Regions from separate parts of the Duganella sp. S19_KUP01_CR8 genome, predicted to be linked through region 1. Evidence: predicted binding sites of a transcription regulator. Region 1 holds the regulator's gene; each other region holds the start of a gene.

Evidence for each region. Region 1 encodes sigma-54, which starts transcription at its own class of promoters, with help from an activator protein. Its sites were predicted from a motif close to TGGCANGNAANCTGCTTT; they were not measured.
Region 2: the regulator sigma-54 is predicted to act here: its motif matches at 2,084-2,101, upstream of V6M89_RS10965 (TldD/PmbA family protein).
Region 3: the regulator sigma-54 is predicted to act here: its motif matches at 4,001-4,018, upstream of pepA (flocculation-associated PEP-CTERM protein PepA).

The regions. Positions count from the first base shown of each region.
Region 1 covers NZ_JAQQPR010000009.1:151,122-161,513, reverse strand. The annotation lists gene hpf (ribosome hibernation-promoting factor, HPF/YfiA family) at 2-361, opposite strand; gene V6M89_RS11635 (RNA polymerase factor sigma-54) at 439-1,917, opposite strand; gene lptB (LPS export ABC transporter ATP-binding protein) at 1,923-2,675, opposite strand; gene lptA (lipopolysaccharide transport periplasmic protein LptA) at 2,678-3,277, opposite strand; gene lptC (LPS export ABC transporter periplasmic protein LptC) at 3,285-3,878, opposite strand; gene V6M89_RS11615 (KdsC family phosphatase) at 3,891-4,433, opposite strand; gene V6M89_RS11610 (KpsF/GutQ family sugar-phosphate isomerase) at 4,433-5,431, opposite strand; gene V6M89_RS11605 (cation:proton antiporter domain-containing protein) at 5,559-7,541, shown strand; gene V6M89_RS11600 (GGDEF domain-containing protein) at 7,616-8,803, opposite strand; gene V6M89_RS11595 (MOSC domain-containing protein) at 8,884-9,735, opposite strand; gene V6M89_RS11590 (NYN domain-containing protein) at 9,824-10,392, opposite strand, start outside.
Region 2 covers NZ_JAQQPR010000009.1:10,153-20,544, reverse strand. The annotation lists gene V6M89_RS10970 (TldD/PmbA family protein) at 1-248, opposite strand, end outside; gene V6M89_RS10965 (TldD/PmbA family protein) at 266-1,903, opposite strand; gene V6M89_RS10960 (class I SAM-dependent methyltransferase) at 2,346-3,158, shown strand; gene V6M89_RS10955 (methyl-accepting chemotaxis protein) at 3,229-4,713, opposite strand; gene V6M89_RS10950 (methyl-accepting chemotaxis protein) at 4,811-6,334, opposite strand; gene V6M89_RS10945 (methyl-accepting chemotaxis protein) at 6,417-8,111, opposite strand; gene V6M89_RS10940 (chemotaxis protein CheW) at 8,134-8,658, opposite strand; gene V6M89_RS10935 (HAMP domain-containing methyl-accepting chemotaxis protein) at 8,670-10,355, opposite strand.
Region 3 covers NZ_JAQQPR010000008.1:81,615-92,006, reverse strand. The annotation lists gene V6M89_RS10285 (arginyltransferase) at 1-521, opposite strand, end outside; gene aat (leucyl/phenylalanyl-tRNA--protein transferase) at 596-1,324, opposite strand; gene V6M89_RS10275 (NUDIX hydrolase) at 1,343-1,915, opposite strand; tRNA gene V6M89_RS10270 (tRNA-Met) at 2,087-2,163, shown strand; gene V6M89_RS10265 (acyltransferase) at 2,268-2,927, shown strand; gene pepA (flocculation-associated PEP-CTERM protein PepA) at 2,998-3,906, opposite strand; gene prsT (XrtA/PEP-CTERM system TPR-repeat protein PrsT) at 4,127-6,916, opposite strand; gene V6M89_RS10250 (MerR family transcriptional regulator) at 6,987-8,027, opposite strand; gene accD (acetyl-CoA carboxylase, carboxyltransferase subunit beta) at 8,057-8,926, opposite strand; gene V6M89_RS10240 (DNA-3-methyladenine glycosylase family protein) at 9,005-9,910, opposite strand; gene V6M89_RS10235 (DMT family transporter) at 9,907-10,392, opposite strand, start outside.

The sequences.
Region 1 (10,392 bases):
GTTATAGGGCGGCGGCAGCGGGTTCGTAGCTATCCGGGAGATGCTTGATCGCATCGTGGCCGTGCTCTTGGACCTTGGCTTTGTATTTCATGACCTGCCGATCCAGCTTGTCGATCAAGGTATCGATGGCGGCGTACAAGTCTTGGGACAGGCTTTCCACGTAGACGGTCTTGCCCGACATACGCAGGTTGATTTCAGCCTTCTGGCGTTTCTCTTTCTCTTTGAGGTTATCTACAGTCAGGATGACAGCAATATCAATCACTTGATCAAAGTGGCGGGTGACGCGTTCCAGCTTGTTCTGCACGTATTCACGGATGGCCGAGGTCACTTCGAGATGATGTCCACTGATGGTGAGATTCATACACACTCCTAAAGATAATGTCGCTTCTTACGGTTAGTGCGGAGCCCATTACTGCCGGGCGCGCAGGAACCAAGTAACTACAAAGATTTACGGAGACTGACTGGCGGGATCTTCAACGCTTCGCGATATTTGGCAACAGTGCGTCGCGCAATCACCATGCCTTGTTCTCCCAGCATGTCCGCAATCTTACTGTCGGATAAAGGATTTTTCGGGTCTTCTGCTCCTGTCAATTGCACGATGAGTGCACGTATCGCCGTCGAACTTGCTTCCCCCCCCGCTTCGGTGGCGACATGGCTACCAAAGAAATATTTCAACTCAAACATGCCATGCGGGGTCAGCATATATTTTTGAGTTGTTACACGAGAAATAGTGCTCTCGTGTAGTCCCAGTGTATCAGCAATTTCGCGAAGCACAAGGGGGCGCATGGCAACCGCACCATGGGAGAAAAAGTTCTTTTGTCGTTCTACTATCGCTTGTGCAACGCGCAAAATCGTGTCGAAACGCTGGCGCATATTTTTGATCAGCCACTTCGCTTCCTGCAGCTGCGCGCCCATCGCGCCCTCGCCTTTTCCCTGCTTGAGCAGGTTGGCGTACATGGCGTTCACGCGCAGGCGTGGCATGACGTCGTTGTTCAGGCTCACTTGCCAGCCGTTGCGCGCTTTTTTGACGATCACGTCCGGCACCACGTAGTCCGACACGTCCGACGCGAACGCCGAACCCGGATGCGGATTGCACTGGCGGATGACGGTTTGTGCTTCGCGCAAATCTTCGTCGTCGCACAGCAGCGCCTTCTTCAGTTTGTTGAAATCGCGCTGGGCAAACCAGGTCAAATGATTTTCAACAATCGCCAGCGCCATGCGCCGCGTCACCATCGGGATGGCCGGCAAACGCTTGATCTGCAGCGCCAGGCATTCGGACGCGTTGCGCGCGCCCACGCCCATCGGGTCGAAGCTTTGCAGCATCGACAAGGCGGTCTGCAACTCGTCGATCTCCAGCTCCAGCTCTTCCGGCAGGCGGGCCAGGATTTCTTCCAGCGATTCTTCGAGGTAGCCGTTCTCGTCCAGCGCGTCGATGATCAGCTCGACCAGCGCGCGGTCACGCATCTCCAGCACCGTCACCCGCATCTGCTCCATCAGGTGCTCGCGCAGCGTGCAGTGGCTGGCCTCCAGCTGCGGACGCGAGTCCTCGTCGTCGGGCGCCTTGCTGCGGCCGGCGTCGCTCCAGTCGACGTCGGCGTCGCTGCTGGTGCTTTCGGTGTCGGCGGCCGGGCCGTCGTAGTTGTCGGCGTCGGCGGCCGGCGCCTCTTGCGCGTTGGGCGGGCCTTCCGGCGGCGCGTCGCCGACCGGGGCTTGCTGGCTGATGGCGCCGTCCGACAGCAGCCGCAGCGAGCGGTCCAGCGGGTCGTCGAGGCGCTCCAGCAGCGGATTATCGGTCAGCAGCTGTTCCAGTTCCTGGTGCAGCTCCAGCGTCGACAGTTGCAGCAGCCGGATCGACTGCTGCAATTGCGGTGTCAGCGCGAGGTGCTGCGACGTGCGCAGTTGCAAAGACTGTTTCATGGGTTTTACATACGGAAGTGTTCACCCAGATACACGCGACGCACCGATTCGTTGGCGATGATGTCGTCTGGCCGGCCTGAAGCCAATACCGTGCCCTGGTTGATGATATATGCGCGGTCGCAGATGCCCAGCGTCTCGCGCACATTGTGATCGGTAATGAGGACGCCGATGCCGCGTTCCTTGAGGAAGCGCACGATGCGCTGGATCTCAATCACGGCGATCGGGTCGACCCCGGCGAATGGTTCGTCGAGCAGCACGAAGCGCGGATTGGTCGCCAGTGCGCGCGCGATCTCCACGCGGCGGCGCTCGCCGCCTGACAGCGACAGCGCCTGGTTCTCGCGCAGCTTTTCGATTTGCAAATCGGCCAGCAGGGTATTGAGCCGTTCATCAATGGCAGCCTTGGATAAAGGCTTGCCGTCCACTTTCTGAATTTCGAGGACGGCGCGGATATTTTCTTCCACCGTCAGCTTGCGGAACACCGACGCTTCCTGCGGCAGGTAGGACAAGCCGAGCGAGGCGCGGCGGTGGATCGGCAGCGAGGAGATATCGGTGCCGCTGATATCGATGCTGCCGGCGTCCGACGGCACCAGGCCGACGATCATGTAGAACGAGGTGGTCTTGCCGGCGCCGTTGGGGCCGAGCAGGCCCACCACTTCGCCGCACTCGACTTGCAGGGACACGTCGTGCACGACCTGGCGCTTGCCGTAGGTCTTTTGCAGGCCGCGTACGATCAGGGTGCTACCGCAGGATGATTCCATGCTTACTTCTCCGTGGCCGGCGGCGTCGATGCGGCGGCCGGCGCGGCCGGACGGATGGTCGGCTGGATCACCATGGTGCCGCGGCCGGCGCCCGGCTTGCTCACGCCCGAGACGTTGTTCTTGACATCGAAATGCTCGGTGCGGCTGTCGTAGGAAATGAACTCGCTGTTGACTTCGCTGGTCATCCGCGGGCCTTCCAGCTGGCGCACCTTGGCTTTCGAGAACAGCTTGACCAGGTCGGTCTTGTCGCTGTATTCGATGCGCTCGGCTTCGCCCTCGATCCACTGGTCGCCGGCGCCGTCGCGCTTCTGGCGGAAGGTCGACAGCGTACCTGGCGTGCTGGTCAGCACGACGAAGTTATAGCCTTCGGGATCGGTGGTCACCACCGCCTTCGGCGACTTCATCAGCAGGGTGCCGCGCGTCAGCACGACATTGCCGATCAGCGTCTTGATCTGCTTGACGTCGTCGATTTGCAAATCGTCGTAATCGATCTTGGTCGGCTTGTTCGCATCCGCTTTTTCCGCGTGGACCACACCGGCCGCCATCAACAGCATCGCCGCCGAGAGTATCAGTTTCTTCATCATCATTCCATTCATCATCATTGTTTCCTCAGTGGCCGGCGCGCGGCGGCATCACCAGCTGTCCGCGTCCGCCCAGCTGCACTTCGCGGGTGGCGTTATTGGCCTTCATGCCGATGCCGTTGGCGGTGGCGTTGCCCATTTCCAGCGCCACCGGGCTGGCGGTTTCCATCCGTTCTTCGTCCGGGTACACGGTCAGCGCCGGCGTGGTCATGCGCATCGCCTGCGTCTGCGGCCCGGCCGGGCGCACCACGTCCACATTACCACTGAGCTTGACGCGCGTATTGCCCTGATCGACATGGGCGGTGTCGGCATTGATATTCATCGGCGGCTGGTCGCCGGACAGGCTGTGCACAATCGGCTTGTCGATATCGGAGGCATCGTCGACCGGCCGGTGGGTCAGCTTTTCGCCGGAGATAATGTAGGCCGGCTGGCCGGTCTTGTTCATGCGCACCATGCTGAAGCGGTCGATGATGTAGTCCGGCTCGTTGCGATGCTGGTCCACCTGCGCATCCTGGCCGGCCTGGTTGACCACCTGCACCAGCCAGAAGCTGCCGACGGCGACAAACACGCCGACCACCATGATGACGGTCAGCTGCCAGCGATGGGCTGTTTTTTTACGCATGCTCGATCCTCGTCAAACCAGGAATTGCGCCATCACGCGCTCGTACGTGCCCTGCGCGTGCAACAGCAGCTCGCATACTTCGCGCACCGCGCCGCGGCCGCCGGCGGCCACCGTGGTGTGGTGGGCGCGCTCCAGCACTTCGGCGCGGCCGTTCGGCACGGCGACGGCGAAACCGACGCGCGTCAAGATCGGCAGGTCGACCACGTCGTCGCCGATGAAGCCGACCTGGTCGGCGGTGAGACCGGTCTTTTCCAGCAGCGCCTTGAACGGCGTCAGCTTGTCGTGGCCGCCCTGGTGCAGATGGACGATGCCGAGGTCGGCAGCGCGTTTGATCACCTGCGGCGAAGTGCGCGCGCTGATGATGGCGGTCTGCACGCCGGATTCCTGCAGCAGCTTGATGCCCAGGCCGTCGTGCACGTTGAAGGTCTTCAGTGCTTCGCCCTCGGCGCCGTAGTGCAGGCTGCCGTCGGTCAGTACGCCGTCGACGTCGAAGATCATCAGCTTGACGCGCGCGGCGCGTTCCACGTAAGTCAATGGGGTTGCAACCTCAGTCATCAGATCACCTTGGCGCGGGTCAGGTCGTGGATGTGCAGCGCGCCGACCAGCTTGCCGCCGGCGTCGGTCACCAGCATCTGGTTGATGCGGAACTGTTCCATCACGGCCACGGCGTCGACCGCCAGTTTTTCCGGCGAAATGCTGCGCGGGTTGGCGTGCATCACATCGCGGATCACGACCTTGGTGAAGTCCTGGACTTTCTCGATCATGCGGCGCAGGTCGCCGTCGGTGAACACGCCGATCGGCTTGTCGTCGGCGTCGACCACGGCGGTCATGCCCATGCCCTTTTGCGTGATTTCCAGCAGCGCGTCGGTCAGCTTGACGTCGGCGGTGACTTTCGGCACCGCGTCGCCGCTGCGCATGACGTCGCGCACGTGGGTCAGCAGGCGGCGGCCCAGCGCGCCGCCCGGATGGGAGCGGGCGAAATCTTCTTCCTTGAAGCCGCGCAAGTCCAGCAGCGCGACGGCGATGGCGTCGCCCAGCGCCAGCGTGACGGTGGTCGAGGTGGTCGGCGCCAGGTTCATCGGGCAGGCTTCCTTGGCCACGGCCACGTTCAGGTGCACGTCGGCGATCTCGGCCAGGCTGGAGCCGGGCTTGCCGGTCATGGCGATGACCTTGCTGCCCATGCGCTTGACCACCGGCAGGATGGTCATCAGCTCGGCGCTTTCGCCGGAATACGAGATTGCAATAAAGGCATCGTCGGCGGTGACCATGCCGAGGTCGCCGTGGGCGGCTTCGGCCGGGTGCACGAACAGCGCCGGGGTGCCGGTCGAGGCCAGGGTGGCGGCGATCTTGCGGCCGATGTGGCCGGACTTGCCGATGCCGGACACGACGACGCGGCCCTTGCAGTTCAGCAGCAATTCGATGGCCTGCACCACGCTGTCGTCGGCGTCCAGGCGGGCGTTCAGGGCGGCGATCGCCTCTGCTTCGTTCTGCAGGGTGTCGCGGGCCAGCCGCAACGCATGCGCGGCCATATTTGCGTCAAAAGCTTTCAGCATTGTTTTTTCATGGGTTACACTCATGCCCAAGTATAGCCGAATTGAGAAAGCAAAAAACTTGCCAGTCACAACATAACGCCCCCGCCGGCCCACAAACAACGAAATTATATTTACTGGCTATGTTGATATGACGTTTTCACCTTTGGAATTAACATTGTTGTTATTGGGGAGCGCGGTGCTGGGCGTCGTCGCTTTCCGCATGATGCACCTGCCGCCGATGCTGGGCTACCTGGCGGTCGGCATCCTGATCGGCCCGCACGCGCTGGGGCTGGCCGAGTCGAGCGAAGCCTTCCACTCGCTGGCCGAATTCGGCGTGGTGTTCCTGATGTTCTCGATCGGGCTGGAATTCTCCCTGCCCAAACTGATGGCCATGCGCGGCATCGTGTTCGGGCTGGGCATGGCGCAGGTGGTGCTGACCATCGTCGCCACCATGCTGTTCGGCTGGGGCATCGCCACGCAACTGCCCTCGGGCATCCATATCGGCTGGCAAGCCTCGTTCGCGCTGGGCGGCGCGCTGGCCATGTCGTCGACCGCCATCGTGTCAAAAATGCTGACGGAGCGGCTGGAGCTGGAGAGCGAGCACGGCCGCAAGATCATCGGCATCCTGCTGTTCCAGGATCTGGCCGTGGTGCCGTTGCTGATCCTGATTCCATCGCTGGGCCAGCGGCCGGACGCGCTGGTCGAGACGCTGGCCTGGGCCGGCGTCAAGGCCGTGATCGTGCTGGCGCTGCTGCTGTTCTTCGGCCAGAAGCTGGTGCGCGGCTGGTTCACCGTGGTGGTCAAGCGGCGCTCGCAGGAACTGTTCATGCTGAACCTGCTGCTGATCACGCTGGGCGCGGCCTGGATCACCGAGCGCGCCGGCCTGTCGCTCGCGCTGGGCGCCTTCGTGGCCGGCATGCTGATTTCCGAGACCGAGTACAAGCACCAGGTGGAAGAGGACATCAAGCCCTTCCGCGACGTGCTGCTGGGACTGTTCTTCATCACCATCGGCATGCTGCTCAATGTGCAGATGGTGATGGCGCACTGGTGGCTGGTGCTGGTGCTGCTGGCCGGACCGGTGCTGCTGAAGTTCGCGCTGATCGCCGGCCTGGCCAAGCTGTTCGGCGCCTCCGACGGGGTGTCGATGCGCACCGGCCTGGCGCTGGCGCAGGCGGGCGAGTTCGGCTTCGTGCTGCTGAACCTGGCGGGCGGCAGCAACCTGATGGATCCGTTCATCATCCAGGTGGTGCTGGCGTCGATGGTGCTGTCGATGCTGGTGGCGCCGTTCATCATCTCCAAGTCGGACCAGATCGTGATGAAGGTGTCGAGCAACGAGTGGATGATGCAGTCGCTGGCGCTGACCAAGATCGCCAGCCGCACCATGTCGACCAACAAGCACGTGATCGTGTGCGGCTTCGGCCGCAGCGGGCAGAGCCTGGCGACCTTGCTGGGCGAAGAGAATATCGACTACCACGCGCTGGACCTGGACCCGGAGCGGGTGCAGGAAGCGCAGACCGCCGGCCGCCACGTCTCCTATGGCGACGCGGCGCGGCGCGAGAGCCTGGTGGCCGCCGGCATCTACCGCGCCAGCGCGGTGGTGATCACCTACGCCAGCACGGCGTCGGCGCTGAAGGTGCTGCACCTGGTGCATGAGCTGGCGCCGACCTTGCCGGTGATCGTGCGTTCCCACGACGACACCGACCTCGACCGATTGAAAGCGGCCGGCGCGGCGGAAGTGGTGCCGGAATTGATGGAGGGCAGCCTGATGCTGGCCTCGCACGCGCTGGTGATGCTGGGCGTACCGTTGCGGCGCGTGGTGCACCGGGTGCAGACGGCGCGCGAGGAACGCTATGCATCGCTGCGCGGCTACTTCCACGGATCCAGCGACGCCGGCGAGGAGGCCGACCTGGAGCGTTTGCATTCAGTCACGCTGAGCGGCAGCGCGGTCAGCGTGGGCAAGGCCTTGAGCGAGACCGACGTGGCCGGCACGGGCGCCGAAGTGAGCAGCATCCGCCGCGGCAAAGGCCGGCTGGACGTGACGCCCGAGATCGTGCTGGAGGCGGGCGATGTGGTGGTACTGCGCGGCACAGCCGAAGCCGTCAACCGCGCCGAGCAGCGCCTGCTGCGCTAGCCTTTACCCCGCACGTCACGACAGGGTCAGACCCCTCGGGGGTCTGACCCTACGACTGCGGTGCTGGCAACTTGTTAACCGCTGTGGGGTTGCGCCACCGGGTCGCGGCTGACTACGCGGTTGCGGCCGGTTTCCTTGGCGACGTACAGCAAGGTGTCGGCATGCGCCACCCAGGCGCGCGCGACGGCCGCCGGATCGCCTTCGGCTTCGCCCGGATTCAGGCAGGCCACGCCGATCGATACCGTCACCGACAACTGCAATTCCTGCGACAAGGCAATCATGCTGCCGGCCACGCTGGCGCGGATGCGCTCGGCCACGAAGGCGGCGCTGTCCAGGTTGGCGTCGATCAGCAGCACGACGAATTCCTCGCCGCCGAAACGCGCCAGCGCGTCCGAGGTGCGCAGCTCGTTCTTGATGCGGTTGGCCACTTCGCGCAGCACATCGTCGCCGCCGCCGTGGCCGACGGTGTCGTTGACGCGCTTGAAGTGGTCGATGTCGATGTACATGAACGAGATCGGATACTGCTGGCGCCGCGCGCGCGCGATCTCTTCCAGCAAACGCCGGTCGATATAGCGCCGGTTGTAGACGCCGGTCAGCGAATCGGTCAGGCCGATGTACTTGAGCATCTCGTTACTGATGACGTTTTCCAGGCAGATGGCGATGATCGACGCCATGTGCTCGATGAAATCCGTGCCCAGGCTGGGCGTGAAGCGGGTCGGGTCGCAGCTGCCCAGGTTGAGGCTGCCGATGATGCGCTTGTTGCGCAGCAGCGGCACCAGCGCCACGCTTTGCAGCCCGGCAGGCGGCTGCGGGAACGGCGTCGCATGGCGCCGCGCGTCGTACATACCCAGCAGCGGCTTGGGCGTCGGCGTGTAGGCGTTGCGCTGGCCGAGGTCGAAACCCAGGTCGTCCAGCGTTTCAACGAAGATCAGTTCGGGGAAGTCGGCAAACACCACGTCCAGCTTGGCCATGACGGTGCGGATGTCGGCGTCTTCGTCGATCAGCGTCAAGGTCACGCTGTCGAGCTCGGAGATCACCGGCAGCACGCGGAAGATGGTGCCTATCAGTTCGGGAAAATTGGCGGCGCTGACGATGTCCAGGTCGAAGGCCTGATGGCGGGTCATGATCGAGTGGTTGCGCTCGGCCTGCTCCAGCAGGTAGGCCATGCGCGCACGCAGGGCCTGGTTTTCGGCCGCCAGATCCACCGCGCGCGCGGCGTGGTCAGTCTGCGGCGAGAACTTGCCGGTTGCGGTTTGCGTCATATATGCCCTTACTCATCAGCTAGTTTCATGCCAGATGTCACATTACGCCAAGTTTTAGCGCTTGGGAATGGCTAGCTGCGTTAAAACGCCAAGGTAACGACGATTTCCTGCCCAACCCGCACGTGCTGGCCCTCTCCGGCGATCAGGATGCTGTTCATACCGAAGCACAAGGCGCCGTCCAGCTCCGGCTTGGCGCGGTAGCCTTGCATCAGGTCCAGCGGATCGGGACCGAACTCGCCGGTGGCCTGGTCGACTGATGGCATAGGGCAACGCGAGCAGGGCTTGACCGGCTTCAGCACCGCGTCGCCCAGCTGGAAGGTTTCGACGTAGTCCTCCTCGAAGGCCTCGATGCCGGCCACGACCAGGTTGGGACGGAAGCGGTTCATCGGGATGGCGTCGCGGCCGGCTTTGCGCAGCTTGTCGTTCAGGTCGTCCAGCGAGGCGGCGCCGGCCACCAGCATCGGGTAGCCGTCCGAGAACATGGTGGTGGCGGCCACGCCGCTGGTCCACTTCTGGCTGACGGCGCGTTCGGCCTTGGCGTGGAAGCGCGCCAGCCGGCACGGCACGCCGATCGCCTTGCTGAACCACTCGGCGGTCAGGTCGTCGCAGTCGTAGGCCAGCACGGTGTCGTCCCAGACTTGGGTGGTGAGGGTGGGCGCCAGATAGGGATCGGGCAGGTCGAGCGGGATTTCCAGGCGCAGCATACCGGGCGCGCGCAGTTCCAGCGTGCTGCCCTTGAGGCTGGGGGTGATCAGCGCCATGCGCGGGTGCTCGCGCTGTGTCAGGCAGACGCCGGCGGCGTCGACCACCATCCATTCGCGGTCGTAGATCTGCGCGGTCATCAGGCCGGTGACGGTCAGCGTGGCTTCCTGCAGGGAGATGCCGCCGCAGGATTTGATCGGATACAGCGTGATTTCGGAGAGGATGGGCATGCTCGGCACCAGTCGTTAGGCAGATGAAAACATTGCCATTATAGCTGCGGCGGCGGGCCGCTGGCGGCCCGCCCTTCCCCATCCGGGATTACTCCTCGGTCTTGGCCGCTGCCTTGGCAGGACGCGGCGCGCGCGGTGCGGCCGGCTTGCGGGCCGGCTTGGCGGCCGCCTTGGCCTTGGCAGGCTTGGCCGCTGGCTTGGCGTCGGACTCGGCCGAAGCGACCGGCACAGGCGCCGGCGTTGGAACTGGGGCCGGAGCCGCCGCCGGTTGTTCGCCGTTGGCCGCTGCCGCGCCCTTGGCGCCACGGACGTTTTTAGCGTTCTTGCCGCCCTTGGCAGGCGCCGCGGCGTCGGCCTTCGGCTTGGCAGCCTCTTTCAGCTTGCGTGCTGGCGGTTTCGGGCCGCCCTTTTTCTTGGCTGGCGCCTCGTCGGCCACCACCGGCGCGCTGACGGCGACCGGCGCTTCGACCACAGCCTGCGCCACGACCGGCGCTTCGGCGGCGGCTACGGCATCCTGCTGGCCCTGACGCTCGCCCTGCTTGCGTCCACCACGATTGCCACGACCACGGCCACGGCCGCGCTCGGAGTCGCCGGACGGTGCGGCGGCTGGCGCTTCCGATGCCTCAGGCGCTTCCGGTTGGCCGGCCAGTTGTTCCG
Region 2 (10,392 bases), 140 kb from region 1:
CGCACCACTTTTTCCAGCGACTTGTCGTCAAACTCGTTGATGGTGGCCGTGCCCTGCTTCTTGCCGAAGGCGACCGACACCGCCAGCTGCGTGTCCTCGATCAAGCCGGCGGTCGACACGGCGTTGCGCGCGTAGCGGATATTGCCCTTGCGGCTGCCGGTGATGTTCACTTCGCACTGGTCGCCCTTGGAAAAGGACAGCACCTTGTCGCTGATACGTTTTGCTTCGTCTTGACTCAAATTCTTCATCTCGTGGTCTCCAGGGCTTAGCCGATTTTGCGTGCGGTGTTGATGACGTTGATGCCGTTGAAGCGCGCCGTGCTGGAGCCATGCGACACCACCGACACCTGCGAAGGCTGGCCTTTACCGTCAAAGAAGGAACCGCCCATGCGCCAATCGCGCTCGTCGCACAGACCGGCGCAGGCATTCCAGAACTCCTGGGTGTTCGATTGATAGGCCACGTCCTCCAGCATCTCGCCGATCTTGCCGTTCTTGATTTCGTAGAACAGCTGGCCGCCGAACTGGAAGTTGTAGCGCTGCTGGTCGATCGAGAAGGAACCGTCGCCGACGATGTAGATGCCCTTCTTGACGTCCTTGACCATTTCGTCCGGGGTCATCTTCTTTTTACCGGCTTGCAGCGAGACGTTGGGCATGCGCTGGAACTGCACGCTGCTCCAGTTGTCCGCATACGAGCAGCCGTGCGATTCCTTCTCGCCGATGATGTGGGCCTGGTCGCGGGTGGCCTGGTAGTTGACCAGGATGCCGTCCTTGATGATGTCCCAGCGCTTGCACTTGACGCCTTCGTCGTCGTAGCCGACGTTGGCCAGCGAACCCGGGGTGGTCTTGTCGGCGACGATGTTGACCATGTCCGAGCCGTACTTGAACTTCTTGGACTGCCATTTGTCGAGCGTGGCGAAGCTGGTGCCGGCGTAGTTGGCCTCATAGCCCAGCACGCGATCGAGCTCGGTCGGGTGGCCGACCGATTCGTGGATGGTCAGCCACATGTGTTCCGGCGACAGCACCAGGTCGTACTTGCCCGGCTCGACCGACTTGGCGGTCAGCTTCTGCTTGGCCTGCTTGCCGGCCGCGCGCGCATCCTCGATCAAATCGTAGGACTTGGTGTACAGCGTGGTCACGCCGCCGGCCGCCTTGATCTTGTGTTCGGGACGCGCGTCCAGGTATTCGTAGCCCATGCCGACCGGCGACGACAGGCCCTGGCGCGAACGGAACTTGTTGGTCTTCTGGTCGACGGCGGTGGCGAACACCGGCATCCACAGGCGATGCACGTCCTGGTCGATATAGGAGCCGTCGGTGGAGGCGAAGTACTTCTGCTGGTTGACCTGGAACAGCAGCGACTGCATGAAGCTGGCGCCGCCCTCCATGCCGGCCTTGTTGGCGGCGATCAGCAGCTCGGCCTTGTCCTTGATGGCGACGGTGCGCCAGTCCTTGACGATGGGCGTGGCCCACGACACTTCGCCGACGCCCTTGACCGGCGCCAGGATGACCGGCTCGGTCTGCAGCTTGGCGTTGGCCTTGGCGATGGCGACCGCCTGGCGCGCGGCGGCGGCGACGCCGTCCGGGCTCATGTCGTTGGTAGCGGCAAAGCCGTAGGCGCCGCCGGCGATCACGCGCACGCCGACCCCGGCCGATTCCGTGTTGACCACGTTCTCGACGTTCAGGTCGCGGGTGGTGATGAACTGGTTCAGGTAGCGGCCCACACGCACGTCGCAGTAGGAGGCGCCGGCCTGGGTCGCCGCGGTCATCGCGGTATCGGCCAGCATTTTCTTGAATTGCAGGGCGACTGGCTTGAGCAGCTCTTCCGCCGCGATTGCACGGCCGAAGGCGGGCAGCAGCATCGTGCCCAGGGCCAGACTACTAACATTGAGGAATGCACGTCGTTCCATCGTATCTCCAAAAACGTAACAGCAAGGATTAGATTGCGGGCCGGTCGCCCGGGGTTCTGCTTTTTATTTGCTTTTCTAGCTGGAACTACTTCGTTACCACTCGTTGCTTTGCACTACACCTGAATATCCGCCGCCGTTTCCGCCGGTTTTGCAATATTAGCGCCGGATTAAGGAAGGAGATAGGCAAAATGCGTGCCACGGGTATTCATGTTGCAAGTTGGTGCGGCGGGCAGGAGATTCAGACCTGAAGTGTCCGCCTATCTGTCCGCTCGACTGTCCGCCAGTGTCCGAAAGTGTCCGCCCGGTGTCCGCCGGGACGGGCCGTCACGGCTGGGCGGAGCGCCGTCCCAATTCGCTTGACCTTATGGCAAGCCTGGACCATGATCGCGCAGGGCGAGCGGTTGCGCATCGTCCAAACAAACGAACCCTCAGGAGACTTTGCATGAAACGAACCGTACTTGCCGTCCTGGCCACCACCATGTTGATCGCCGGCGGCGCCTACGCCGCCGAAGATGCGGCGCTGAAGGCCGCCATCGCCGCGCCGTCGCGCACCCCGGCCAACGTGGAGCGCGACGTCTATCGCCATCCGTATGAAACGCTGAACTTCTTCGGCATCAAGCCGACCATGACGGTGGTCGAGCTGTCGCCGGGCGGCGGCTGGTACACCGAGATCCTGGCGCCCTACCTGCGCGACCACGGCAAGCTGATCGCCGCCGGCAACGACCTGGCCGCGCCCGACGCCAACGAGCGCAAGGCCGCCGAGCGCTTCATGGCGCGCCTGAACGCCAAGCCGGAGGTGTACAACAAGGTGGCGCTGGGCGTGTTCTCGCCGCCGCGCAAGTACGAGTTCGCGCCGGCCGGCAGCGTCGACATGGTGCTGACCTTCCGCAATATCCACAACTGGACGGAAGACGGCCCGGACAACATGAAAGCGCTGATCGGCAGCGTCTACACCAGCCTGAAGAAAGGCGGCGTGTTCGGCGTGGTCGAGCACCGCCTGCCGGCCTCCAAGGCGGAGGGCAAGGAGGCCAGCGCCGGCTATGTGCACGAGAAGTATGTGATCGGCCTGGCCGAAGCGGCCGGCTTCAAGCTGGCGGACAAGTCGGAAGTCAACGCCAATCCCAAGGACAAGGCCGAGCACAAAGGCGGCGTCTGGGCGCTGCCGCCGACCTACGCCAACAAGGACGAAGACCGCGCCATGTACAAGGCCATCGGCGAGAGCGACCGCATGACGCTGAAGTTCGTCAAGCCTTAACCCCCAACCGGCGCGCCGCCGCCGGGGTCAGACCCCGTACGGGGTCTGACCCCTCTTCGGTCCTGCGGGGTTAGAAGCGCGTGAACTTGGTCTCGTCCGGCGCGCCGTCGGCCACCAGATCGAGTTTGCGCGCCGGGCGCGCGGACTTGACGCCGCCGGTCTTCAACACCACCGGCCGGCGCGCCGCTCCGGCGCGCGGCGCCTCCTCAGCCGCATACTGTTTGAACACCGCCATCAGCCGGGTCAGTTGCTCGGCCTGCGCGCTCATCTCTTCCGACGTCGCCGCCAGTTCCTCCGAGCTGGCCGCGTTGACCTGGGTGGTCTGGCTGAGCTGACCCACCGCGCTGTTAATCTGCCGCACGCCCGAGCTCTGCTCTTCCGACGCCGCCGAAATCTCCTGCACCAAATCCGACGTCTTGCGGATGTTCGGCACCAGCGCATCGAACATATGGCCGGCCTGCTCGGCCAGCTCCACGCTGTCCGACGCCACCTTGCTGATTTCCTGCGCCGCCACCTGGCTGCGCTCGGCCAGCTTGCGCACCTCGGCCGCCACCACCGCGAAGCCCTTGCCGTGCTCGTGCGCGCGCGCCGCCTCGATCGCCGCGTTCAGCGCCAGCAGGTTGGTTTGATAGGCGATGTCGTCGATGATGCCGATCTTGCTGGCGATCTGCTTCATCGCCGCCGCCGTGGCCTTGACCACTTCGGCGCCGCGCGCCGCATCCACCGCCGCCTGGGTGGCGATGCCGTCGGTGATCTTGGCGTTTTCCGTATTCTGCGCGATCGACGCCGTCATCTGCTCGATCGAGGCGCTGGTCTCCTCCACGCCCGCCGCTTGCTCGCTGGCCGCCTGCGACAGCGACTGCGCGGTCGAGCTGACTTCCTCGGAGGCGCCGGCCAGGCTGCCCACCACCGACTGCACTTCGCGCACGATGCCCGACAGGCTGCGCGCCAGCCACACCGCCAGCACACAACCGAGCACCGCGATCACAATGTCGATACCCAGGATCAGCTTCTTGGCGGAGTCGGTCACTTCCGTCATGGCAGCCGATTCGCCCTTGGTTTCGCTGTCGTTCACTTTGAGCAGCTTGCGGAAAGCTGAGGAGATAGCCTCGTCGGCGCCCTTGATGGCCTTGTCCATCTCCTGCGGCGTCATACCCTTTTCGTGCATCGCTTCCAGCTGGATCATGCTCTCGCCGTAGCTGCGGGTTGCCGTCGAAATTTCGGCGAGCAAGGCCTGCTCCTCCGGCGTCACGCTACCCACGGCCTTGTAGTCGGTCATCTCCTTGTCGATAACCGCCAGATCGGCGCGGAATTTGCTGTTGTTTTCGCCGCCGCGCAGGATATAGTTCTTGAAATGATGAACCGCCTGGCCATGGGCGGTAACGCCTTCCAGCACGGCGTTCTTGCGCACCAGGGTGATGGTCTCGAAGTCGCTCCAGTGTTCATGCAGCGAACTCAGCTTGGCGAAGGCTACCCCCCCCAGCAAGATCACCAGCAGCACGATGCCGCCAAAGCCGGCATGCAGCCGGGTCTCCATCTTCATTTGCTTGAACATAAGCGAATTCTCCAGTCGGCAACACGGTCACAATTCATTGTGAACCAATCTGCCGCCGCAAATCTCACCAATACTCACCTGTGGCGTACACCCCACGTCAGTAGCGGCCTGCTCCGGCCAGCTTGAAGAAGGACATCGCCTGCTGCAGCTGTTCAGCCTGCCCGCTCATCTCTTCGGCGGTGGCGGCCAGTTGCTCGGAACTGGAGGCGTTCTGCTGCGTGGTCTGGCTCAGCTGTGTGACGGCCGAATTGATCTGGCCGACGCCGGCCGACTGTTCCTCCGACGCCGCCGTGATCTCCTGCACCAGGTTGGAGGTGCGGCGGATGTTCGGCACCATTGCATCGAGCAAGCCGCCGGCCTTTTCCGCCAGCTGCACGCTGCTCGACGCCACCTGTTCGATTTCCTGCGCCGCCACCTGGCTGCGCTCGGCCAGCTTGCGCACCTCGGCCGCCACCACCGCGAAGCCCTTGCCGTGCTCGCCGGCGCGCGCCGCTTCGATCGCCGCGTTCAGCGCCAGCAGGTTGGTCTGGTAGGCGATGTCGTCGATGATATGGATTTTCTTGGCGATCTGCTGCATCGCCGCCACCGTCGACTTGACCGCCTCGCCGCCCTCGGTCGCCTCCGCCGCCGCCTTGCTGGCGATGCCGTCGGTGACCTTGGCGTTTTCCGTGTTCTGCGAAATCGACGCCGTCATCTGCTCCACCGAGGCGCTGGTCTGCTCGGTGCCGGCGGCCTGCTCGCTGGCCGCCTGCGACAGCGATTGCGCCGTCGCGCTGACTTCCTCGGAAGCGCTGGCCAGCGCCTCGGCGCCGGTGTTCACTTCCTGCACCACCTGCGACAGTTTGTCTATCATGACCTTCATCGCCGCCAGCAGGCTGCTGCGGTCGTTGGCGCGCAGCTGCACCACCACGCTCAGATCGCCCTCGGACACGGCGCGCACCACGTCGACCGCGTAGGCCGGCTCGCCGCCCAGCTGGCGCATCAGCCCGCGCACGATCAGGAAGGCCAGCAGCGAGGCCAGCACGGCCGCCACGACGCCGGTGGTGATCAACTGCTGGCGCGCGCTCTCGTACTGCTCGTCGGTTTCCTTGTCGGCCACCGCCATCGCCTCGGCCTGGTAGTCGTTCATGGCGTCGAGCGCGCCGAAATACGCGCTCTGCACCGGCCGCAGCTTTTCGATCAGGATGGGGGCGGCTTCGTCGCGTTTGCCGGCGCGCACCAGGGCGATGAAGTCGGCGCGCACCGCCAGGTACTGGCTCTCGGCCGCCAGCGTCTTGGCCAGCAGGTCCTTGCCCTTCTGGTTGCGCACGATGTCCTTGAGTTTTTTGACGTTTTCACCGATGCGCCCGTCCGCGGTGGTGATGCGCTCCAGCTCCGCGTTGATCGTCTTGGGGTCGGTGAAGATGATGGCGTTGCGCAGCGAGCGCGCGATCAGGTTGACGTCGCCGATCCACTTATAGGTCAGCACGACCTTGGGATAGCGGTCCTGGATGACGACGTTATTCAGGTCGTTGATCGCACCCAGCTTGGAGATACCCAGCATGATGCCGCCTATCAGCAGCACGACAATGAAACCGAAGGACAAACCCAGATACGTGCTGATTTTCAGTTGGCGCAACATGATGCCTCCCCAGGTCTTGATATGAAGTTGATCACAACAATCCGGCGGCGCCTGTCCCGGCGCCTTGCCGGCCCTGCTTCGCTTAGAATTTGACGAAATGCGATTCGTCCGGTTCGCTCATTTCCGTCATGCGGCGGCTGCCTGCCATGTCGCCGGCCGGACGCGGCTTCGGCTTGCCCGTCTGGCGCGGCGGGCGCGCCGCCACCACCGTGCGCATCGGCCGCGACACCCCGGCCAGCTTGAAGAAGGACATGGTCTGCTGCAGCTGTTCGGCCTGGCCGCTCATCTCTTCGGCGGTGGCGGCCAGTTCCTCGGAGCTGGAGGCGTTCTGCTGCGTGGTCTGGCTCAGCTGCGTGACGGCCGAGTTGATCTGGCCGACGCCGGCCGACTGTTCCTCCGACGCCGCCGTGATCTCCTGCACCAGGTCGGAGGTGCGGCGGATATTCGGCACCATGGAATCGAGCAGGCTGCCGGCCTTTTCCGCCAGCTGCACGCTGCTCGACGCCACCTGTTCGATCTCCTGCGCCGCCACCTGGCTGCGCTCGGCCAGCTTGCGCACCTCGGCCGCCACCACCGCAAAGCCCTTGCCGTGCTCGCCCGCGCGCGCCGCCTCGATCGCCGCGTTCAGCGCCAGCAAATTGGTCTGGTAGGCGATATCGTCGATGATGCTGATCTTCTTGGCGATCTGCCGCATCGCCGCCACCGTCGACTTGACCGCCTCGCCGCCCTCGGCCGCCTCAAGCGCCGCCTTGCTGGCCATGCCGTCGGTGACCTTGGCGTTCTCCGTGTTCTGCGAAATCGACGCCGTCATCTGCTCCACCGAGGCGCTGGTTTCTTCCGTGCCGGCGGCCTGCTCGCTGGCCGCCTGCGACAGCGATTGCGCGGTCGCGCTCACTTCCTCGGAGGCGCTGGCCAGCGCCTCGGCGCCGTTGTTCACTTCCTGCACCACCTGCGACAGCTTGGCTATCATGCCCTTCATCGCCGCCAGCAGGCTGGTGCTGTCGCCGGGCTTGAGCGCGACGTCGGCGCTGAGATCGCCGTCCGCCACCTGGCGCACGATCTCGGCCGCATACGACGGATCGCCGCCCAGCTGTTTGAGGATGCCGTTCAGGATCAGCATACCCAGCGCCACCAGCAGCGCCAACGCCACGCCGGAAGCCACGTACATGCTCCTCGACGCGCTGGCCGACGCCGCGTCGGCCTCGGTCACGGCGTCGTCGCCGTACTTGACGTTCATCGCCACCAGTTTGTCCAGGCTCTCCTCGACCGCGCGGAAAGCCGGTCGGTTGTCGGTCAGATTGCGGTGCAGCGCAACGAACAAGTCCTTGCGCTTGGCCGTATCGGCGCCGATGATCTGCTTCAGCAGCTCGCCGAACTCCGCGTCCTTCTGCTTCCAGCCATCCCACTGCTTGACAAAGATCTTCCACAGCGCCGCCTCCTCGCTGCTCTGCGGCAAGGGGTCGTAAATCTTCCAGGCCTTGTCGATCTCGGCGAAGATCTCGCCGCGGCGCTTGATCTGCTGAGCGATTTCCGCCGTGTCCTCCGGCGACATCGCAACCACGTCGGCGCCGCGGTTGGCCGAACGGATCGCGGTCTTGCCTTCGTTGATGGCCATCAGCGCCTGCACCGACGGCAGGCGGTTCTTGCCGATCTCCGCCAACATCTCGCTTTCTTTCTTCAAGCCCTGGAAAGCGATCACCATCACCAGCAACAGCGCCAGAACGGCGACAGCGATCAGCGTCAGGATCTTGGTCCTGACTGTTATGGAGGAAAACATGCGCAGCTCCCGGTTGTATGCGTTATGAAGTTTGCGGCAAAGCGCCGCCTGCCGCCAGCGCGGCCAGTTCGCTGGCCGCCACCACGTGTTGCACGTTCAGCAGCAGCACGAAGCGCCCCTGCACCTTGCCTATCCCCTGCAGCATTTCGGCCCGCACCTGGGCGCCGAAACTGGGCGCCGGCTCGACGTCGGCCGGCGGAATATCGAGCACCGCGTTGACCGCGTCGACCAGGATGCCGATCACGAACGCGCCCTCGTCGCTGTCGACTTCGACCACGATGATGCAGGTGCGCTTGCCGATCGGCGACGGCTCGCGCTCCAGCCGGCGCGCCAGGTCCAGCACCGGCACGGCGGTGCCGCGCAGGTTGATCACGCCGCTGATACAGGCCGGCATCTGCGGCACCGGCGTGACGCCGGCGTATTCAAGGATTTCGCGCACCGCCAGGATGCCGATCGCGAACATGTCCTGGCCCAGCATGAAACTGAGGTACTGCGCAGGGCCGCCGGCGGCCAACTGCCTGGTTTCGGATACAGTCAGGGTATTCATCGCTGCCTCGCTCAGAATTTAACAAAATGCGATTCGTCCGGCTCCCGCATTTCCGCCATGCGGCGGCTGCCGGCCATGTCGCCGGCCGGACGCGGCTTCGGCTTGCCCGCCTGGCGCGCCACCGTCACCGTGCGGATCGGCCGCGACTCACCGGCCAGCTTGAAGAAGGACATCGCCTGCTGCAGCTGTTCGGCCTGGCCGCTCATCTCTTCGGCGGTGGCGGCCAGCTGCTCGGAACTGGAGGCGTTCTGCTGCGTGGTCTGGCTCAGCTGCGTGACGGCCGAGTTGATCTGGCCGACCCCGGCCGACTGCTCCTCCGACGCCGCCGTGATCTCCTGCACCAGGTTGGAGGTGCGGCGGATATTCGGCACCATCTCGCTCAGCAGGCGGCCTGCCTTCTCCGCCAGCTGCACGCTGCTCGACGCCACCTGTTCGATTTCCTGCGCCGCCACCTGGCTGCGCTCGGCCAGCTTGCGCACCTCGGCCGCCACCACCGCGAAGCCCTTGCCGTGCTCGCCGGCGCGCGCCGCCTCGATCGCCGCGTTCAGCGCCAGCAGGTTGGTCTGGTAGGCGATGTCGTCGATGATGCCGATCTTCTTGGCGATCTGGCGCATCGCCGCCACCGTCGATTCGACCGCCTCGCCGCCCTCGGCCGCCTCCAGCGCGGCCTTGCTGGCGATGCCGTCGGTGACCTTGGCGTTCTCCGTGTTCTGCGAAATCGACGCCGTCATCTGCTCCACCGAGGCGCTGGTTTCTTCGGTGCCGGCGGCCTGCTCGCTGGCCGCCTGCGACAACGATTGCGCCGTCGCGCTCACTTCCTCGGAGGCGCTGGCCAACGATTCGGCGCCGCTGTTCACCTCCTGCACCACCTGCGACAACTTGGTTATCATGCCCTTCATCGCCGCCAGCAGGCTGGTGCTGTCGCCGGGCTTGAGCGCGACCTCGGTCCTGAGGTCGCCGTCCGCCACCAGGCGCACGATCTCGGCCGCATACGAGGGATCGCCGCCCAGCTGCTTCATGATGCCGTTCAAAATCAGCAGGCCGATCGCCACCAGCAGCGCCAGCGCCACGCCGGCGCTGGTGTACATCAGGCTGAGCGCGTGCGCGGACGCCTCGTCGGCCTGCTTGACGGCGGCGTCGCCGTAGCCGACATTCAGCGCCACCAGCTTGTTCAGGCTTTCCTCGGCGTCATGGAAGAAGGGACGGGCGTCCTTGACGGCGCCATGCAAGGCGACGAACAGCTCCTTGCGCTTGGCGGCGTCGGCCCGCACTATCTGGCCGGCCAGTTCGCTGATGCCGGCGTCGCGCGCCTTCCAGGCGTCCCACTGCTTGACGAAGGTCTTCCACAAGGCCGCCTCTTCGGCCTCCTGCGGCAGCGGCTCGTAGACCTTCCAGGCTTTATCGACATTGCCCCAGATTTCCTGCTTGCGCTTGATTTCGTGGGCGATGATATCCATCTCGTCCGGATAGGCGGCGATCGTATCCATGGAGCGGTTGGCCGAGCGCAGCGCCGTCTGGCCCTCGCTGACCGTTTGCAGCGCCTGCACCGAGGGCAGGCGGTTCTTGCCGATTTCCATCAGCATCGCGCCCTCCTGCTTCAGGCCCGCGAAGGCGATCAGCACCACCACCACCAGTGCCAGCACCGCCACCGCCAGCAGGATGAGGATCTTGGCCCTGACCGTTAAAGTAGACAACATAATGACTCCCTGAGACGACAACGATCGGATGTGTGAG
Region 3 (10,392 bases), on a different contig from region 1:
GACGACAGGCCGTCCGACAGCACGTCGATGATGCTGACCATGCGCAGCGTGCCGTCCGGCTCGCGAAATTCCACCAGCCGCGTGTTGACCCGGCTTTGCAGCAGGAATTGCGCGTACTGGTCGCGGCTGTCCTGGTCCATGCCGCCGCCGGCGTGGCGCTTGCTCTGGTAGCGCAGGTAGAGGTCGTAGTGCTCGTCCGAGAACGACAGCGTGGCGACGCCCGCCGTCAGGTCGCCATGCCTGGCCCAGGCGCGCCGCTGGCCGCGGCTGGGGCCGAACTGGTCGGCCACCACCCGCACCGGGATGCAGGCCTGGCAGCCGTCGCAATACGGACGGTAGGTGAAGATGCCGCTGCGGCGGAAGCCGTTTTTCACCAGTTCGGAGTAGACGTCTGCGTTGATCAGGTGCGAAGGAGTAGCCACCTGCGAACGCGCCTGGCGCGCGTCCAGATAGCTGCAAGGGTAGGGCGCCGTGGTGTAAAACTGCAGCGTCGCGAAAGGCAGATCGTTCAGGTGCGTCATGCACGTCCTATCGAGGGCGGGTGGTTTAAACCTATGATAGCGCCAAGTTTCGCAAGGCGCTTGTCACCTTTAGCTTAACTGTCCGCAGCCAGTGGTGCAATGGGTTCCCACACGGTGATCTGAGGCAATTCAATATTGTTGCGCAGATGCGCCAGGAATTGCGCACGGGGAATCGGCGCCGCGCCCAGCGAAGCCAGGTGGCCGGTCTCCTGTTGGCAATCGATCATCTTTACACCGTGCTGGCGCAGGAAGCGCACCAGGTAGGCCAGCGCGATCTTGGAACCGTCGGTGACGCGGGCGAACATCGATTCGCCGTAGAACATGCGGCCTATCGACACGCCGTAGGCGCCGCCGACCAGCTGGCCGTCCAGCCACAGCTCGGACGAGTGCGCGTATCCCAGCTGATGCAGACCGGTGTAGCCGGCGATGATGTCTTCCGAGATCCAGGTGCCGGGGCCGTCCCGGCGCGGCGCGGCGCAGGCCCGCATCACCTGCTCGAAGGCGCTGTCGAAGCGCACTTGCCAGCGGCCGCCGGCGGCCATCTCGCGCTCGACCTTGCGCAGGGTTTTCTTCAGGCTGTCCGAGATGCGGAACTGCTCGGTCATCAACACCATGCGCGGATCGGTGCTCCACCACAGGATGGGCTGGCCTTCGGAAAACCAGGGGAAGATGCCGTTGCGGTAGGCCAGCAGCAGCCGCTGCGGCGACAGGTCGGCGCCGGCCGCCAGCAGGCCGGGCGCGTCGGTGGTCAGCGCCTGGGCGACGTCGGGGAAGGGGCTATCGGTTTCCAGCCACGGGATCATAGGGACAGCGTCACGTAATCAGAGGTCCGAACGCATGTTGCGGGTGATGTCCTGGGTATGGAAGCCGTAGCCGCCGCCCTCGCGCATTCTGGCGCGGTCGGCGAAGAACAGCTCCAGCGTGGTGCGGATGGTGGGGAAGGCCAGCTCGTCCCATGGGATCTCCGCTTCGCTGAACAGCTGCACTTCCAGGCTTTCCTCGCCTGGGGCGAATTCCAGGTCCAGCAGCGTGGCCAGGTAGAACAAGTGCACCTGGTGCACGCGCGCCACGTTCAGCAGCGAGAACAGCTGACCCAGCTCAATGTTGGCGCCGGCTTCTTCCTGGGTTTCGCGGATGGCGCCTTCGGCGGTGGTTTCATTGTTTTCCATGAAGCCGGCCGGCAGCGTCCAGAAGCCGTGGCGCGGCTCGATCGCGCGTTTGCACAGCAATACCTTCAGTTCGCCGTCGCGTTCCCACACGGGGATGGAGCCCAGCACCATTTTCGGGTTCTGGTAATGGATGGTGGCGCAGTTGCCGCATACATAGCGAGGACGGTTGTCGCCGGCCGGGACGGCCAGGCTGACGGGGGAGGCGCATTCGGAACAGAATTTCATAGGGGATAGCTCAGTCGGTAAGGATGTTCACTTTGGCTACTTTACACCGATTGAAGCCTGCGCGGCATGGCCTATGTCTATAGGTAACTGCATATATTCGGACTATCGCAGCCGATTTCAGGATTAATATTGCCTAAACCTACGATCTGCCCTATAATAACTACATACAGACGCGGGGTGGAGCAGTCTGGCAGCTCGTCGGGCTCATAACCCGAAGGTCACAGGTTCAAATCCTGTCCCCGCAACCAAATTTAAAGCCGTTGATACCGTCAGGTATCAGCGGCTTTTTCGTTTCCGCGACTACAAAACTTCCCTTTCCCTATAATCGATGTTCTTGCGGGGGAGTGTTTTCATGCGAAAAATCAGACTGAGCTCCATTGTCACCTTCTTATCCATGCTGGCGCTGGTATTGCTGCTTGCATTGCTGAGCGCTTACTGCGGCGTGGGCGCCATTCCCGGCCTGGGCGATTTCAGGGGCGTGGCCGTCAGCGCGGCGGCGGTGCTGCTGGTCTACCTGTACGGCTTGCTCATATTTCGTATTTTCTTGTGGGCGCAGCCCCTGCACGACGGCAATATCGAATTCGGCTCCAGGCAGGAGTTCATCTACCAGGTGTATGTCTTGTTCTACCTGATACTGTTCAATTCCTTGATACGCGGCGGAATTATTCCGATCCCCATCATGCGGATGATCTATCTTGCGCTGGGCGCCCGCCTGGGCGCCAATACCTACAGCTCCGGCATTATCTACGACCCGTCGTTTGTGACGATAGGCGCCAACAGCGTGGTCGGCGAAACGGCCTTGCTGGTGCCGCATGTGATCGAGGGCGATACCTTGGGCCATTATTTCATCACGATAGGCGACCACGTGACGATAGGCGCGCATGCGGTGGTGTTGTCCGGCGTGACGATAGGCGATAACGCCATCGTGGCAGCCAATTCGCTGGTGGCCAAGGGCACGCGCATCGGCAGCGGCGAAGTGTGGGGCGGCAGCCCGGCACGCCGCTTGAAATAAAAATGGACCGATAAAAAAGGCCGGCGCCCTGAAGCGCCGGCCTGTATCGATTGCTAGCCCTGACGACGGACTATTTCTTCTGCTCGCGGCGACGGCCGAGCGAACCCATGCCGAAGATGCCTGCTGCAACCAGCGCCAGGGTGGCTGGCTCAGGTACGGCCGTGAACTGCTGGGCTCCATCGATATTCAATACGAATTGCGAGTCCGTGTTGGGACCGGTGGCGATGCCATTGACCAGCAGCGGGCGCGTGAAGTCAGGCGCGGCGGGGCCGGGGAAGTTGAGCGTGGTGTCGAACCGGGTACCGGCCAGGGCCGGCGAAACGTAGGCCCCGTTGGTGAACAGGACCGTGCCGATCAACGTCGCCGAACCTACGCCGGTGGCGCCGGGCGTACCGGAGGTGCCGGTTGCCAGGAAGGTCGACAGCTCGCTATCCCAGGTACCGGAAAGCATCAGCGCGCCATCGGTAAAGCCGGTTCCGGCCCCTTGATTGGCATCTGGCGTGTTGTCGAAATAAATCGACCAGTTGCTGCTGGTGGCGGGGGTGAAGGTGATCGCCACAGCGGTGCAGCCTGCGGTGAGGCAAGTTGCCCGTTCGTGCAGGGTGGCGACCGTCGTCAGCTCATAGGTGCCGACTGCGGGGCCGGGTGGAGCGACACGCAGGTCCGGCGTTGGCGACGTGGTGTTGATGACGCCGGCGAAGGCTTGATACGTCAGGGTGAAATCGACGAAATCGCCGGTGTTGTTGGCGGGGGTGAGGGTAAAGCCCTGAATCAGTCCCGCGCCGTTTTGGTGCCAGTCTATGCCCGTGAAGTTCTGGAGGACGCCGTCGCCGCCCAAAGGCGAAGGGGCGCCGGGTTCGCCTGGATTGCCGGCGATGAGCACATTGGCGGCGCTGGTGGTGTTCAGCGTGGTCGCCTGCGCTGCGCTGGCAGCAAATAGCGCTCCCAGCAGAGCGCCTAGTATGCTTAATTTTTTCATTTTGTTTCCTTCCTTGATGATTGGAGTATCGCTACGCTAGGGGTGGGGTTTCAATACCTTGCCGACCAGTTGGAATCAGTCGGCTACCCACTACTAAGCAAATGCCAAGCCATGATCGAAGGGTGTTCTAAGTGACTGTTTTTAAGGTGGTTTTTAAAATTTTTTCGGCGCGATGAGAAAGTATGTAAAGAAAACCGACAGTCCTGCGGCCCGGCAGCGCCTACAAGGACTCCAGCATCGCCTTCACCTCGGCGCGTTGCGGGAATTCTTTGTTGGCGGCCAGCAGTTGTTCGAACTGGCGCCGCGCGGCGGGTTTGTCGCCGGACTTCATCAGCGCCACGCCGAGGTGGTAGCCGATGTCAGGCACGTCGGGTGTCAGGGTCTTGGCTTGTTTCAGCAAAGGCAGGGCGCGGCCCGTTTCGCCTTTCTCCAGCAGGATCCAGCCCAGCGTATCGAGGATGCTGGGATTGGCGCCGGCCAACTGGTAAGCTCGTTCGGCGGTCGCCAGCGCGCGTTGGTCCTTCTCCTGCTGGTAGGCCCAGGCCAGGTTGTTGAGCGCCACGGCATTTTTCGGGTCTTGCCGGACGATGGCCTCGAATGAGCTGATCGCCGGCTTGTAGCGCCCTGCCGTCAGATCGGCACTGGCCTGGTAGAACCGGAAGCTGGGCTCGGTTGGGTGTTGCTGCAACCACTGGGCGGCATGCAGGCTCGCTTCCCTGGTCTTGCCCGCCAAGAGCAGGGCCTGGTGGATCTTGATCGCCAGCGGCGGCAGCTGGCTCATCTTGAATGCCCGCTCGTAGGCGCGCAGCGCATCTTGCGGCTTGTGCCGGGCCATCCAGATATCGCCCTCCAGCGTCAGCCCCGCTGGCAGCTCGGGACGCTGGCGCTGTACGGTTTGGGCGATGGCCAGCGCTTCCGCGTAGTTTTTTCCGTCCACCAGCAAGGTCGTCGCCAGGACTTGGGCTTCGAACCAGTCTTCCTTCAAGCGCAAGGCTTTCTTCACCGAATCGAGGGCGCCGTCGTTGTCCTTGAGCGCGACCTGGGCATAGGCGATGCGCAGCTGCACCGCGGGCGACGCCGGTTGCAATGCCGCCAGCTTGGTATAGGTTTCCAGCCCGGCTTCGTAGTTGCCGTTCGCAGTCTGGACTTGTGCCAGCACAGCCAGCGCCTCGGGATCGGCCGGGTGGGCGGTCTGCAGGGTCTGTGCCAGCTTCAGCGATTTTTCCTTGGCGCCGGTACGCAGGTAAAGCGCCGCCAACTGCAAGGCCGGGGTCAAGGCTTCGGGATGTTCGGCGGTGGCGCGTTCCAGCCAGCGCACCGCTTCCGCGCTGTTGTTCTGTTTCAGGGCCAGTTTGGCCAGGCCCGTCATCAGGCCGACGTTTTTCTTGTCCTTGGCGAGCGCCGCTTCATAACGCTGGCGGGCACGTTCGGGTTTTTTCTCCATCAGGTCCATTTGCGCCAGGTTATCGAGGGCCGACAGGTAGCTCGGATCCAGCACCAGCGCCTGCTCGAAGCCGGCGCGCGCGCCAGCCAGGTCGTGCTTGGACAACAGGATGCCGCCTTTCAGGTTTTGCACCAGCGGATTTTTGCCATCGTGTTTTTCCATGGCCGCCACCGCCAGCAGCGCCTTGTCGTATTCCTTGTTGCGCAAGTAGGTCATAGCCAGCAGGATGCCGGCCTTGCCGCCCTTGTCATCCAGGGTGGTGGCCTGTTCCAGTTCGGCCACCGCGCGCGCCGATTCGCCGGCGCCCAGGCGGCTCAATCCCAGCGAGGTGTGCAAGCTGGCCGTCTGCGGCGCCAGGTCGCTGGCGGCCTGGAAATAGTCGGCCGCCTTGGCGTAGTGCCTGCCCTGCATCTGCGCCTGTCCCGCCAGGGCCAGCAGTTCTACATCCTTCTGATTCGCCTCCAGTACCGGTCCCAGCAGGGCGATGGCGTCGTCGGTCTTGCCGCTCTTCAAAAGGATGCCGGCCAGGCGCTTGCTGGCGTAAACATGATGGGGATTCGAGTCGAGAAATTTGCGCAGCGTTAGCTCGGCCTCCAGATACGAGCCCATGGCCAATTGCACGGAACCCATCAGGAGCAAGCTGGGCATGTGATCCGGCATCACCCTCAAGATCAGCTGCAGGGAATCGCGCGCGGCCGGATATTTCGCCTCCTGAAAGTCGAGCAAGGCCTGGGTGTAGATCACCTGCAGGCTGTTGGACGAGATCTTGCGGGCGGCATCGATTTCGGCTCGGGCCTCGGCCAGCTTTTTGTCCTGGATCAGCAGGGTGGCGCTATCGATATGGGCTTGGGAGTTGTTGGGTTGAAGGGTCAGGATTTGCTTGGTGATCTGCAGGGCCGCCGCAGTCTTTCCCTGCTGGCGCAGCAGGTCGGCCTTGAAGCGCAGGCACTCGATATTGCCGGGATGCTTGGCCAGCGCGCGTTCGATATGTTGCGACGCAAGGTCCAGGCGTTGCGACATGGCGGCTATCCTTGCCTGGCCCAGCATCGCTTCGGCCAGGTCCGGTTTTTTCACCAGCAAATCGTCGAACAGTTGTTGGGCTTGCGCCGTGTCGCCCAGGCCCAGGTAGGCGTTGGCGCGCAATACGAGCAGCTCCGTCTGGTGCGGGCTGGACGGGTCGGGTTTGATTTCGTCGAGCAGTTTCTTGAATTGCCCCTGCATCAACATCACCTTGCCCAGGCGGGGCATGACTTCCACCGCGCCTATGCCCAGCGCCTGGGCCTTGCGTACTTCTTTCTCGGCCGATGCGATATCGCCCGCTTCGATATAGACCTCGCCCAGCAGCAGGCGGGCGGGCGCGTTGTCGGGGGCTTTCTGCAGCGCGTTTTTCAGCTCGATGATGGCGGCCTTGGTCTCGCCCTTGGCGCGGTATTGCCGGGCCTGGGCCATCAAGCTGTCGGTGTCGCGCGCGGTGTTGCAGGCGCCTAGCGTCAGCGTCAGCAGCACAGCGGCCAGGCGCGGTACGCGATGGCGCCGGCTGGTTGAATTTTTGCTGAATCGTATCATCGAGGTCTCCTGGACGTGGGGGCACCTCCGCGATCTTAGGTCGCAATATGGACTTCGGCCTTACGCTTGATCAAGCCAGCGTGGCGTAGGCGGTCCTGATGTAGTCGAGCATGGCGGGGGTGATCCAGGTGCCGCTCAGCAGCGCGGGTTCCTGGTCGTGCGCGGCGCGGATCTTGGCCAGCGTGGCCGGGTCGCCGCCGATCTGCGACAGGTAGAGCGCCATCCACCGGCGCGCCAGCGCCTGCGCCGACGGCGCGTCGTGGGCGATGCCGTCTTCCAGGTGCTGATGCACGCCCGCGATCAGCGTCATCCACTCGTACTGGTTCTTGCCGCTGTTTTCGCGCATGGCGCGCATTTCGTCGGGATCCAGATAGCGCGCGTAGATGCCCAGCTTGCGCGCGCCCAGCGCCGTCGAAACATAGGCCTTCATCGCCGGCGTGATGCGGGTTTGCCGCTGCACCGTGACCTCCTGGTCCAGCATGTCGGTGATGCGCAGCGCGAGCCCGGGATGGGCGTTGGTATCGTGTTGCAGCGTCTGCATCCAGCGCTCCGCCAGTTCGCCCGCACGCGCGTCGTCCGGCGGCGCGCCTTGCGCCATCAGCGCTTCCACCTCGCCAACCAGCGCGGCCCAGGCGGCGTGGTTGCGCGCGTCTTGCTGCCAGAAGGGCAGGCGCTTTAACTCTTCGCGGGTGAAATATTTGTCGTACAGGTCCATCTTCTCCAGCGTTTCCAGCCAGTCGGACAACCCGGGACTGCGGCCGCTACCCAGGACGTGCTGTAGTTGCACGAGTTGTTCGCGCAGCGCCGCCGCCTGTTCGATCTGCTTGCCCAGCGCGGCGATCTGCTGCGCGACGATGTCGGCGAACGGCGCGTCCGGGCTGGCCAGGAAGGTGGCGATATCGCCCAGCGACATGCCGAAGCGCCGCAGCGTCTGGATCTGATGCAGGCGCGCGACGTCGTCACGGTCGTACAGGCGGTAGCCGGAATCGGCGCGGGCCGACGGCGTCAACAGGCCGATGCTGTCGTAGTGGTGCAGCGCGCGCACCGTCAGGCCGGAGCGCGCGGCCAGTTCGCCGATTTTCAGTACCGTGCTGTCGCGATGTTCTTTCATGCGCAACAGTGTACGACAGGCGCGCCGTCTCAGGCCAGCGCATCCTTCGGCAGCTTCAGCAGCAAGGCCAGCAGCGAGGCCAGCTCGGCGCGCATCTCGCGGCGATCGACGATCATGTCGATGGCGCCGCGTTCGAGCAGGAACTCCGGCCGTTGATAGCCCTCCGGCAGCGTCACGCCCAGCGTGCTCTTGATGACGCGGGCGCCGGTGAAGGCGATCAGCGCCTTCGGTTCGGCGAGCACCAGGTCGCCCAGGAAGCAGAACGAGGCCGAGATGCCGCCCGAGGTGGGATCGGTCAGCACCGACACGAAGGGCAGCTTCTTCTCCGCCAGTTTGGCCAGCATGGCGGTGGTCTTCGCCATCTGCATCAGCGACAGCAGGCCTTCCTGCATGCGCGCGCCGCCGCTGGCGGTGATGCAGATGAAGGGCACATGCTGGTCTATCGCCGCCTGCACGCCGCGCACAAAGCGTTCGCCCACCACCGATCCCATCGAACCGCCCATGAAATCGAACTCGAAGCAGGCCACCACCACCGGCACCGACAGGATGGCGCCGCTGACGACGATCATGGCGTCGGTTTCGCCGGTGGCTTCCATCGCTGCCTTCAGGCGTTCGGTATAGCTCTTGCTGCCCTTGAACTTGAGCGTGTCGACCGGCAGCACTTCCTGGCCGATTTCATGCCGGCCGCCGGCATCGAGCAGCGCGTCCAGGCGGGTACGGGCGCGGATGCGCATGTGGTGGCTGCACTTGGGACAGACATGCAGGTTGGCTTCCAGGTCGGCGCGGTACAGCACCGCGTCGCAGGCGGCGCATTTGATCCACAGGCCCGCAGGAATCGACTGGCGCTGTTCGGCGCCGCGCTTGATGCGCGGCGGGAGGAGTTTTTCGATCCAGCTCATTGCATACTCCTTCATGGTAATGCCTGAAGGGTAAAGCCTGACGCAGCGTCAGGCTCAAGCAAAATCTTAATCGCGGTTTTACTCGGAATTGCGCGGGTGCAGGCTGGCCCACAGGTGGGCGGCGGCCATGGTGCGGTGGGGGCTGTATTGGGCCAGGATTTTTTCGGTGCGCGGCATGTCCGGCTTGGTCTCTTCGCCCAGCAGGTGCTGCAGCGCGGCGCGGATGGCGACGTCGCCGTGCAGCGAACAGTCGGCGTAGCCGTAGCCGCGCAACAGGCCGTAGTTGACGGTCCACGGGCCGATGCCTTTGACCGCCAGCAGCGCCGCCGACACCTGTTCGATGCTGTTCGACGGCGACAGCTCCAGCGGCAGTTCGCCGCCGGCGACCAGGCCGGCCAGGCGCAGCAGCGTCTCCGCCTTCGCGCGCGAGAATTTGCGGCTGGTCAGGTCGTCGATCTGCAGCCTGGCCGCATCGGCGGCGGCGGGGTAGCACCACAAGCCGCTGCTGTGCTGGCGGCCGGCCTGCAGGATGAAGGTGCGGCGCAGCGCAATCGCGAACGACAGGTTGATCTGCTGGCCGATGATGGCCCACGTCAGCGCCTCGAACACGGTGGCCGATTGGACGATGCGCAGGCCCGGCTGCGCGCGCGTCAGCGGCCCGAACATCTTGTCGCTGGCGGCGAAGGCGATGAACGGCTCGGGATCGATGCGCAGGCCGAGGATGCTGAGCGCCGCCTCGCGCACCTGTTCCTGCGCGGCCTTGGACAGCTTGCCGTCGGCATGCACGGTGCAGCTGGCGCTGGTGGGCGCGGCGGCGTGGTCGGGCACGATCTCCAGCACCACCGGCACGCCGGCGATCAGCATGCCTTTGCGCAGGCGCTCGGGGCTGACTTCCTCGGCCACGCTTTCGGCGTCGCGGCTGTGGAAGGCCAGCACGTCGTGCAGACGGTAGTTGGCCGGCAGCGGCAGGGTGAAGGGCTTCACGCCGTCTTGGCCTTGTTCAGGAAGCCGAAGCTAGGACGGAAGCCCGTCACCAGCGCGGTGCCGGTGATGACGATGGCGGCGCCGACGAAGGTGTACCAGCCGACGCTCTCGCCGAGGAACAGCATGCCCCACAGGATGCCGAACAGGGGACTGAGGAAGGTCACCGTCAGCGCCGACGACGGGCCGACGTCCTGGATCAGGCGGAAGTAGATCAGGTAGGCCACGCCGCTGCACAACACGCCCAGAGCCAGCACCGCGCCCATGATGCCAATGGTCGGCTCGCCGGGGGCGGGGAAGAACGGCAGCGCCGGCAGCACCAGCAGCGTCGACGCCCACATCGAGCCGTGCGCGTTGGAGAACGGCTCGACCGCTTTGGCTTGCTTGGCGTAGTTGCTGGCGATGCCGTAGTTGAAGGAGGCGAACAGCACCGCCGCGATGGCGATGCCGGCGCCCGGCTTGGTGGTGACATGGTCGAAGCCGAC